Regions from separate parts of the Marinobacter sp. 3-2 genome, predicted to be linked through region 3. Evidence: predicted binding sites of a transcription regulator. Region 3 holds the regulator's gene; each other region holds the start of a gene.
The links. The regulator sigma-54, encoded in region 3, starts transcription at its own class of promoters, with help from an activator protein. The targets are predictions, from matches to a motif close to ANTGGCATNNANNTTGCTNT.

Region 1: flgA (flagellar basal body P-ring formation chaperone FlgA) is a predicted target of sigma-54. The motif match lies at 1,533-1,552, and genes of this name have one in related genera.
Region 2: glnK (P-II family nitrogen regulator) is a predicted target of sigma-54. The motif match lies at 1,568-1,587, and genes of this name have one in related genera.

What each region holds. Positions count from the first base shown of each region.
Region 1 covers NZ_RJUQ01000014.1:138,414-141,688, reverse strand. Annotated here, with positions in the region: gene EDB94_RS13315 (flagella synthesis protein FlgN) at 1-183, opposite strand, end outside; gene flgM (flagellar biosynthesis anti-sigma factor FlgM) at 191-517, opposite strand; gene flgA (flagellar basal body P-ring formation chaperone FlgA) at 691-1,392, opposite strand; gene EDB94_RS13300 (chemotaxis protein CheV) at 1,581-2,510, shown strand; gene EDB94_RS13295 (protein-glutamate O-methyltransferase CheR) at 2,548-3,275, shown strand, end outside.
Region 2 covers NZ_RJUQ01000001.1:91,782-95,056, forward strand. Annotated here, with positions in the region: gene EDB94_RS00405 (ammonium transporter) at 1-1,045, opposite strand, end outside; gene glnK (P-II family nitrogen regulator) at 1,120-1,458, opposite strand; gene EDB94_RS00415 (accessory factor UbiK family protein) at 1,840-2,094, shown strand; gene EDB94_RS00420 (YifB family Mg chelatase-like AAA ATPase) at 2,158-3,275, shown strand, end outside.
Region 3 covers NZ_RJUQ01000011.1:502,282-505,556, reverse strand. Annotated here, with positions in the region: gene rapZ (RNase adapter RapZ) at 1-96, opposite strand, end outside; gene ptsN (PTS IIA-like nitrogen regulatory protein PtsN) at 125-595, opposite strand; gene hpf (ribosome hibernation promoting factor) at 683-991, opposite strand; gene EDB94_RS04110 (RNA polymerase factor sigma-54) at 1,092-2,612, opposite strand; gene lptB (LPS export ABC transporter ATP-binding protein) at 2,770-3,275, opposite strand, start outside.

The DNA.
Region 1 (3,275 bases), on a different contig from region 3:
TTTCTGTTTGGCGCGTTCGCGGACTGCACCGAGGAGATCGTTCTTCTCTCTGGTCAGGGCGTCCAGCTGGCGGAGGTCGGAATTCGCAAGGCAGGTCTTTTCCTTGCCGAGAACGTCAGCCAGTGTTTCAAGCTGGCTGATATCCTGGGAAAGAAGGGTCTTCAAATCATCAATTGCGGCCATGGTCTACTCACCCGAAAATGCTTTCATCCATCTCAAGCATTTTCTGGGCCAGCTTCTCGGCGTCAATCTTGTACGTGCCATTTTCGAGGGCGGAACGGATCTGCTCGATGCGGTCGTCATCCATTTCCGGATAATCGCCCAGCTTTTGTTCGAGCTGCTTCAGATTCTTTGCCTGATTGCTCAGGCTAACGTTCTCACCACGGGCCCCCTGGGCCTGTGTCTTCGCCTGTTCGTTGGATGCCGGCTGGGTATTCTGTGCGCCGGAGCTTTTGTCGGCCGTGGTTCTCTGGGTGTTGACCTGGCCGGGGCCAATTCCATTTAAGTCAACTGACATATCTGTACCTGCTTGCCTGTCGCGCCACGAATGCGGCGCTTACTCGAGTTTATGTCTTCTTAACGGCGGCGCCGCGAAAACCTTTAGTACTTTTAGCACTTTTTTTCATCTGCTTTTACGACCGGTTTTGCGGCATTCACTTGCCGCTCCGGCAAGCCTCTGCCGCACGCGGCTCACATCGGAATCTCCACGTGGCCCGGCGCGACAACGCTGGCTCTTATCGTGCGCGATGAGCGCAGATTCTCAACCAGAACCTGTTCGCCAACGCTGGCGCTTGCCAGGGCTTTGCCCCGGGAACGTACTGAAAATCCACCGGTTTTGGCGGTGATGATAACATGATCGCCTCGTTCGACCGCATTCGGGGCCGAAAGCATGCCTGGTGTAACGAGCGATCCGGCATTCACTGCGCGCCGCACTTCCATGCCAATCGCCTGCTTCGAGTCGGTAATCACGCCACGTCTGGATGAATTGATTTCAACAGACTGCTTCGCAAGCAGCCCTTCGGTTATTCGCTCTCCACGTGTGAGTGGCCTCGCTGCCACCAGGGCTGGCCCATGGATAGAGACTGAAGCGGTAACAAACATGCGCCATGGGCGGGTTCCTTCGCAGGCTACCTGCAACGACGGGCTGGTGCTTTTCCATGGATCCCCGCTGAACTCTACACTCAAAGGCTTTTCGCACTCGGCGAGAGCGAGGCGGCTGTCGATGGAACCGGGTTCGAAGGAAACGGTGTAGCCATGCTCGGCCTGTTCAGACGCAAAGCTGTCCAGAAACGCCAGGGTTGCTTTCTGAATCTGTTCAGCCGTCGTTCCAGCAAGGAGCGGCGTGCTCAGGCCAGACATTAGCAGTAGTAGGGCGAAATTCGTGATGCGCATACGTATCAGTTTGTCCTATGCTGTCAACAACAGGGCAGAAAAGCCCGAATCAGGCTAAGGATTCGGTAAAAGTGGCCGTTAAATGGGCTGACCCACCCCTGATATGACGGGTTTCCGTCGATCAGGCTATTATTCAGTGAACAGCAAGATATATGCCGTTGTAATTCCGGCAAGCCAGGAGAATCGAAATGGCAGGGGTTTTGGACAGTGTCAACCAGCGCACTCAGATGGTCGGAAAGAACCGCCTAGAGCTGCTTCTTTTCCGTCTCAGGGGGCGTCAGATCTACGGGATCAACGTGTTCAAGGTGAAAGAGGTTCTGCAGTGTCCGAAGCTGTTCTCCCTACCCAACAGCCGCCCGGTCGTTCGAGGCGTCGCTCATAGCCGGGGTGAGACTATCCCCATTATCGATCTGAGCATGGCAATCGGTCTGCCCGGTATCCCGCAAGAAGAGCTCTCCACCAGCTTCGTCATCATCACTGAATACAATCGCAAAACGCAGGGTTTCCTGGTGAGCGGCGTCGAGCGAATCATGAACATGAACTGGGAAGAAATCCTGCCTCCACCCAAAGGAGCCGGCAAGGATGTCTATCTTACCGCTGTCACGAAAATTGATGATAAGCTTATTGAAATCATTGATGTAGAGAAGATTCTTTCAGAAGTTTCTCCGCTTGGGGAGGACGTAACCGAAGCCGTTCTGAGCAAGAGCGCGGACCGGGTGCCGGGGCATCTGCCCGTGCTGGTGGTCGATGATTCGTCCGTGGCCCGGCGCCAGATACAGCGGTGTCTCACCGCGATTGGCATGGAAGTGGTGCTGAAAAACGACGGCAAGCAGGCTATTGAACATCTGAAGGAAATCACTGCGGACGGTTCCCGGGCCAAGGATCACTTCTCTCTGATCATCTCGGACGTGGAGATGCCTGAAATGGATGGCTACACCCTCGTCACCAAGGTGAAAGAGGACCCGGCGCTTTCGGATATGTTTGTTATGCTTCACACCTCACTCAGCGGTGTGTTCAACCAGGCCATGGTAAAGAAGGTCGGGGCCGACGACTTTATGGCAAAGTTCAGTCCGGACGAGCTGGCAGAGCGGGTGATGGAAATCATCGACCAGGGTTGATGGAGCCGCTCAAAGATTCACTCAGAACAGAGACCCAATGAAAGCGGAAATAACGCCACAGGAATATGAAGCCTTCAAATCGTTCCTGCAGGATGCCTGTGGGATTTTACTGGGCGATAATAAACAGTACCTGGTCAAAAGCCGGTTGCGCAGGATTCTTGAAGAGAACAGCCTGAATACCCTGGGTGAACTGCTTGAGCGCCTTAAGCGCCCCGGGCGGGGCGGTCTGAAAGAGACTGTCATCGATGCGATGACAACCAATGAAACCCTGTGGTTCCGTGACAATCACCCTTTCCGGATTCTTCAGGAGAAGCTGCTTCCCGAATTCGCAGAGCGCAACTCGATGCAGCCTTTGCGTATCTGGTCTGCGGCCTGCTCAACCGGCCAGGAGCCGTATTCGATTGCCATGATCGTCGAGGAGTTTCGGCGGGCGAGGCCCGGGAAGCTCCGGGATGTAAAGATCACCGCGACGGATATCTCCAAAAGCGTTCTTGATGTGGCTCGCAAGGGCGAGTATGAAATGCTTGCTATTGGTCGGGGGCTCTCGCCAGAGCGCCAGAAGCAGTTTTTCACGCCGTCCCTGAACGGTGGCTGGCAGATCAAACCCCAGATCAAGAGCATGGTGGAGTTCAAGGAGTTGAACCTGCTTGAGCGTTATATGCTGGGCAAGTTCGATATTGTGATGTGCCGGAACGTTCTGATCTATTTTTCGGCGGACCTGAAAAAGGACATTCTCACCCGGATGCACGCCACCCTGAACCCGGG
Region 2 (3,275 bases), on a different contig from region 3:
CACCGTGTACAGAGATGGCACCGACCGGATCGTCAATGCGCAGCTTGTCCATGGTTACGATGGAGAACACAACCAGGGTGCCACCGATGGCACCGATGATGGTGGCCAGCAGGGGAGACGGATCCGCCGGTTCTGCAGTGATCGCAACCAGGCCAGCCAGAGCGCCGTTCAGGGCCATGGTCAGGTCGGCCTTGCCGAACATCAGGCGTGCCACGATCAGAGCAGCGATCAGACCGCCGGCTGCAGCCGCGTTGGTGTTCAGGAACACGTTGGCCACTTCGTTGGCGACACCGATGCCACCCAGCTTCAGGGTTGAGCCACCGTTGAAGCCGAACCAGCCCATCCACAGGATGAAGGTACCAAGCGTTGCCAGGGGCAGGTTGGCACCCGGGAAGGCGCGGATTTCACCTTTGGCGCCGTATTTACCCTTACGGGCACCGAGCAGGATCACACCCGCCAGGGCTGCTGCTGCACCGGCCATGTGAACGATACCGGAACCGGCGTAGTCGCTGTAGCTCAGCTCGTACATGCCGAATACCGCGTCGCCGTTCCAGGTCCAGGAACCCTGCATCGGGTAGATGAAACCACACATAACAACGGCGAAGCCCAGGAAGGCCCAGAGTTTCATACGCTCAGCCACAGCACCGGAGACGATGGACATGGCGGTTGCAACGAAGACAACCTGGAAGAAGAAGTCAGAAGCGCCGCTGTATTCGCCCATGTCGCCGAAGCCGGCTTCAGTGGAGGCTGCAATAACGCCCGCAATCGCTGCGTCGTCCATCTCGGCAACAGTTGTAACACCGCTCAGGAAGATACCGCCGTCGTACATGATGTCGTAGCCGACAATCAGGTACATGGTACAGGCGACCGCAAACAGGGCCACGTTCTTGGTCAGGATTTCGGTGGTGTTCTTGGCACGCACCAGGCCGGCTTCCAGCATGGCAAAGCCAGCGGCCATCCACATGACCAGAGCACCGCAAATCAGGAAGTAAAAGGTATCCAGCGCATACTGGAGTTCAAAAATGTGATTAAGATTGCTTTCCATATGAAGCCCTCCGCACGAGGCTTTTCAGGTTATAAAATTTTTTTGCGTTGGCTGATCGAAAAATCAGAGCTGGTTCAGACCGCTTCTTCGCCGGTTTCGCCAGTCCGGATCCGGATGGCTTGAGCCAGTTCAGTCACGAAGATCTTGCCGTCACCGATTTTGCCGGTGTTGGCCGCCTTGGTGATGGACTCGATAACCTGGTCCAGAAGGTTGTCGCCGATAGCAACTTCCACCTTCACCTTGGGCAGGAAATCCACCACGTATTCCGCGCCACGATAGAGTTCTGTGTGGCCTTTTTGCCGACCGAAGCCTTTGACTTCAGTGACGGTTACGCCTTGTACGCCAATCTCGGATAGTGCCTCACGGACATCATCCAATTTGAAAGGCTTGATGATCGCTGTCACAAGTTTCATTGCTTTCTCCTTGGTAAAGCCGTCTCAACAGTGAGGGCCCGTCGGCCGGTTGTTGAGCTCGGGATGCTGCCACCTCGCACACCAATTGTGCGGATTGCGTACGAGAGCTTTAGCATCGTGTATGCCAACGCAAAAAAATAGTTAAAAAACAAAAGGCTACGATATCCGCGTACCAGAATGGCGCAAACTTGTGCACCAAAATAGAGCGGGTAGCCGGCCAGTGAGCCAATTTGGAGCGGGCTCCCTGGCCCTTCGCCACTTATTATAGGGTCGACCACCTACAGTATGGCAGGGGCTGCGGTGTGATACACTCCCGCTAACCGGCAACCGGCCCTGTCTTTTAGTCGAAGCCGGATATTTCAGGAATTTGTGAGGTGACGTGTGAAAGGTCCACAGGATATTTTTTCCCAGCTGCAGGGCCAGTTCGGCCAGTTTGTTCCCGACATGGCCCGCGCTGCACGGGAAGATTTTGAAACCCAGGCCCGGGCCACCGTGATGGCTGTTTTGTCTCGCCTGGAGTTGGTAACCCGGGAGGAGTTTGACGCCCAGCAGGCAGTCCTGCTGAAGACCCGTGAAAAGGTCGACGCGCTCGAGAAGCGGGTGGCCGAGCTGGAAAATTCCCTGCAGAAACAATAAACCCCGGACACGCCCGGCAGGATGCCGGGCAAGCAGTTCCGGTTATTACCATGGATGGTTGTCATGCTTGCTATTGTTCATTCCCGCGCCGCCATTGGCGTGTCTGCGCCTGCCGTTACCGTTGAAGTCCATCTCTCGGGTGGCTTACCCGCGCTCTCGATCGTGGGGTTGCCGGAAACCGGTGTAAGGGAGAGCAAGGAGCGCGTCCGAAGCGCGCTTCTTAACGCCGGTTTCGAATTTCCCGCCCGAAGAATTACCATCAATCTCGCCCCCGCTGATCTGCCAAAAGAGGGTGGCCGGTTCGATCTTCCCATCGCTCTGGGCATTCTGGCAGCGTCTGGTCAGATCCCGGTCGACAGCCTTTCCGACTGCGAATTCGTTGGCGAATTGTCCCTTGATGGTGCACTGCGCCCTCTGAAAGGTGTTCTGCCGGCCGTGTTGGCAGCTCGGGAGGATGGTCGGGCCTTGCTGGTTCCCCACGCCAACTCCGAGGAAGCGGCACTGGCAAGCCAGGGTGACCTTTTGGCCGCCGGCCACCTGCTGACGGTGTGCGAACATCTGAGTGGTCGAGCCCGTCTTGTGCCGGTGCCCAGGTCTCCCCTGGACGAAGCGCCGGGCGGCAACCGTGAGGTGCCCGATCTGTCGGATGTCCGCGGCCAGCAGGTCCCGCGACGCACGCTGGAGGTGGCGGCAGCGGGTGGACATAATCTTCTGTTCTTCGGCCCCCCGGGAACCGGCAAGAGCATGCTTGCCAGTCGCTTGCCCGGAATCCTGCCCGGGCTGGATGATGCTGCGGCCATGGAAGTGGCGAGCGTGCATTCGGTGGCGGGTCTGCCGGTTCGGGCCGGGGGCTGGCGTCAGCCGCCTTTCAGATCCCCTCATCATACCGCCTCAGCGGTTGCGCTGGTCGGTGGTGGCAGCAGCCCGAGGCCGGGGGAGATCTCCCTGGCGCACCGGGGCGTACTGTTTCTCGACGAGTTGCCAGAGTTTGAACGGCGGGTGCTTGAAGTGCTCCGGGAGCCGATGGAAACCGGGGAGATCTCGATCAGCCGGGCGGCGCGTCAGGTCAATTTTCCGGCGCGCTTTCAGGTTGTTGGCGCGATGAACCCGTGCCCCTGCGGTTACAGCGGTCATCCCACCATCGAGTGTCAGTGTACGCCGCAACAGGTTGCCCGCTACCG
Region 3 (3,275 bases):
AAGATTGTCGATGCAATAAAACCCGAGGTCCTCCAGCACATGAAGTGCGGTACTCTTGCCCGAACCGGACCTGCCACTGACGATAATCAGCTTCATGACCACCTTACCTCCACTGCAGTGAATATCAGCCGCCTGAGGCGGTCATGCGCTGGTACAGCGTGCTGGCGTCCTCGCATTGCCGGAGGCGATCACAGAATGACCGCTCGTTGAACTTCTCCGCCAGTTGGCTCAGCAGCTCAAGGTGCTCGCTCGTCGCCTCTTTTGGCACAATCAGGGCAAAGATCAGATCCACTGGCTGATTGTCGATAGCATCGAACTCCACGCTTTCTTCAAGCGTCATCAGCACACCCACCACGTGATCAAGTCCTTCCAGGCGGCAGTGGGGAATGGCAATTCCCTGGCCAATGCCGGTGCTGCCCAGGCGCTCACGGGAAATCAGGTTGTTGAAGAGCTGGGTCTCGCTGAGCGTGTTGTCCTGATGGTTTATTTGCTCGGCAATAAACTCCAGGGCCCGTTTCTTGCTGGACGCAGCTACCCTGCAGAGGGTGAGCTCCGGCGCAAGAATGTTGTCTATGGTCAGGGATGTGTCGCTCATGGATCGACTGCATTTCCGTTAAAAAAAAGGCTGCGACACGTTACTCATGTCGCAGCTCGATTAGATGAAGTGCATGAAAACAGCGCGTTAGCGAGAGCCGTTTCCGTGCATCCGTTCTACATTCTTTTCCTTGTGCTTGAGGATCTGACGGTCGAGCTTGTCGATAAGGGCATCAATGGCCGCGTACATATCCTCGTTTTCTGCCTTTGCGTGAATCTCACCACCTACCACGTGCAATGTGGCTTCCGCAATCTGGCGCACCTTTTCCACTTCCAGGGTCACCTGGCAGTTACTGATGTGGTCAAAGTGACGCTCGAGCTTCTCGAACTTCTCTGAAACGTAATCCTTCAGTGCGGGAGTCAGTTCTACGTGATGGCCTGAAATGTTGAGTTGCATAGGCGTCTCCTGTTGTCATCATGCCGGCTCCCGGGAGCCGGTCTGGGTGCTGGCGCATTGTGCGCCGGCGAATACGGTGTTGCATCCCGTCCCGGGGTATTCAGACCAGCCGCTTGCGTTCGTTGGACGGCGGAATGTGCATGGCCTCCCGGTACTTGGCAACGGTGCGTCGCGCAACCTTGATACCCTGTTCCCCTAGCATGGCTGCAATTTTACTGTCGCTCAACGGCTTTTTGGGTGTTTCGGCGGCAATCAGCTTCTTGATCATCGCGCGTATGGCCGTGGAAGAGCACTCTCCGCCCTCATCAGTGCTGACATGGCTGGAGAAGAAATATTTCAGTTCGAAAATACCCCTGGGGGTATGCATGTATTTCTGGGTGGTTACCCGTGAAATCGTTGATTCATGCATTTCCACCGCCTGGGCAATGTCCGAGAGAATCAACGGCTTCATTGCTTCCTCGCCGTAATCCAGGAAACCCTGCTGGTGCTCGACAATACGGGTCGCTACTTTCAGCAGGGTCTCATTGCGGCTCTGCAGGCTCTTGATAAACCACTTCGCCTCCTGCAACTGATCGCGGAGGTAGGTGTTGTCTGCACTGCTGTCTGCACGCCTTATAAGTGAAGCATAGCTGGCATTTACCCGGATGCGCGGTGCAATTTCCGGATTCAGCTCAACACGCCAGCGGCCATTGTGCTTGCGAACGATGACATCCGGAATCACGTAGTCGGGCTCGGCGCGATCAATCACGTCGCCCGGGCGCGGATTGAGGCCGGTAATCAACGCCAGGACTTCCCTGAGCTGATCTTCTTTCAGGCGGCTGCGACGCAACAGCTGGGCGTAGTCCCGGTTGCCCAGCAGGTTGATGTAGTGGGTGATCACCAGGCGTGCCTGGGCGAGCCAGGGTGTTTCCGGGGGTAGTTGATTAAGCTGGATCAGCAGGCATTCCTGCAAATCCCGGGCAAACACGCCAGGGGGATCGAAGTGCTGGAGGCGATGCAGGACGGCTTCCACTTCATCCAGTTCAAGGGGGTCTTCTTCGTTCTCGTCCAGCAGCCCGGCGTGGATTTCTTCCAGAGGGCTGGTGAGATAGCCCCGCTCGTCCACGGCGTCCATCAGGGCGTGGGCAATGGCCTGGTCCCGCTCACTCAGGGGAGTCAGGTTGAGCTGCCATTCCAGGTGATCCTGAAGGGTCTCGGTGGGCGAGTTGCGGGTCTCGAAATCGTGATCGTTTTCATCGTCGTTGCGGGCTGCCGGGGCAGGGGCGGACTGGTAGATGTCATCCCAGGCCGTGTCGACCGGCAGGTCGTCCGGAATGTTATCCGGAATCTCGTTTTCCGACGACCAGTCCGGGCCGTTCTCGGATTCGTCCCAGTCGCTGGACGGTTCCGGCGTGGTCTCGGCAGCAGACTCGGCCGCATTGGCCTCGCGCTCGTCACTCTCGGTGGACGTGTCGGTCTGATCGTCGTCCTCGGATGTCTCCAGCATGGGGTTGGATTCCAGTGCCTGCTGGATTTCCTGTTGGAGGTCGAGGGTAGATAGCTGGAGAAGCCGGATCGCCTGTTGCAGCTGGGGTGTCATGGTCAGGCTCTGACCCAGCTTTAACTGTAAGGAGGCTTTCATAACCATGGTTCAGGATCCGTCACTCATCAGCGCTTTGTGTCATAGGTCTTGAAAAAATCTTTATATGCCGGTTACTTGCCGCGGTTTTTCTTTACCCTAGCAAGTTCTTTGCCGAGTTTACTTGCTACAGATCATCAAAACAATGAGCCATTCACTGTCACAGCCTGAATTCGTCCCCGAGGTAGACTTCCTTGACCTGTTGATTGGCCAGGATCGCATCAGCATTGCCGGAGGCGATGATGTGCCCGCCGGAAACAATGTACGCGTTCTCGCAGATATCGAGAGTCTCGCGCACGTTATGGTCGGTGATCAGCACGCCAATCCCTTTGTCCCGCAGATGCCGGATAATGTGTTTGATGTCGCTGACGGATATAGGGTCAACACCGGCGAAGGGCTCATCCAGCAGGATGAAAGCCGGCTCCATGGCCAGGGCCCGGGCAATTTCCACCCGTCGCCGCTCACCACCGGACAGGGCCATACCAACGCTGTCCCGGATATGGGTGATGTGGAATTCCTCCAGCAGCTCCTCGAGCTTTTTCTGCCGGTCTGCCTTGCTCAGGCCCTGCCGCGTCTCAAGGATCGCCATGATGTTGTCGCGCACAGACAGTTTGCGGAAAACCGAGGCTTCCTGTGGCAGGTAGCCGATGCCCTGACGGGCCCGAC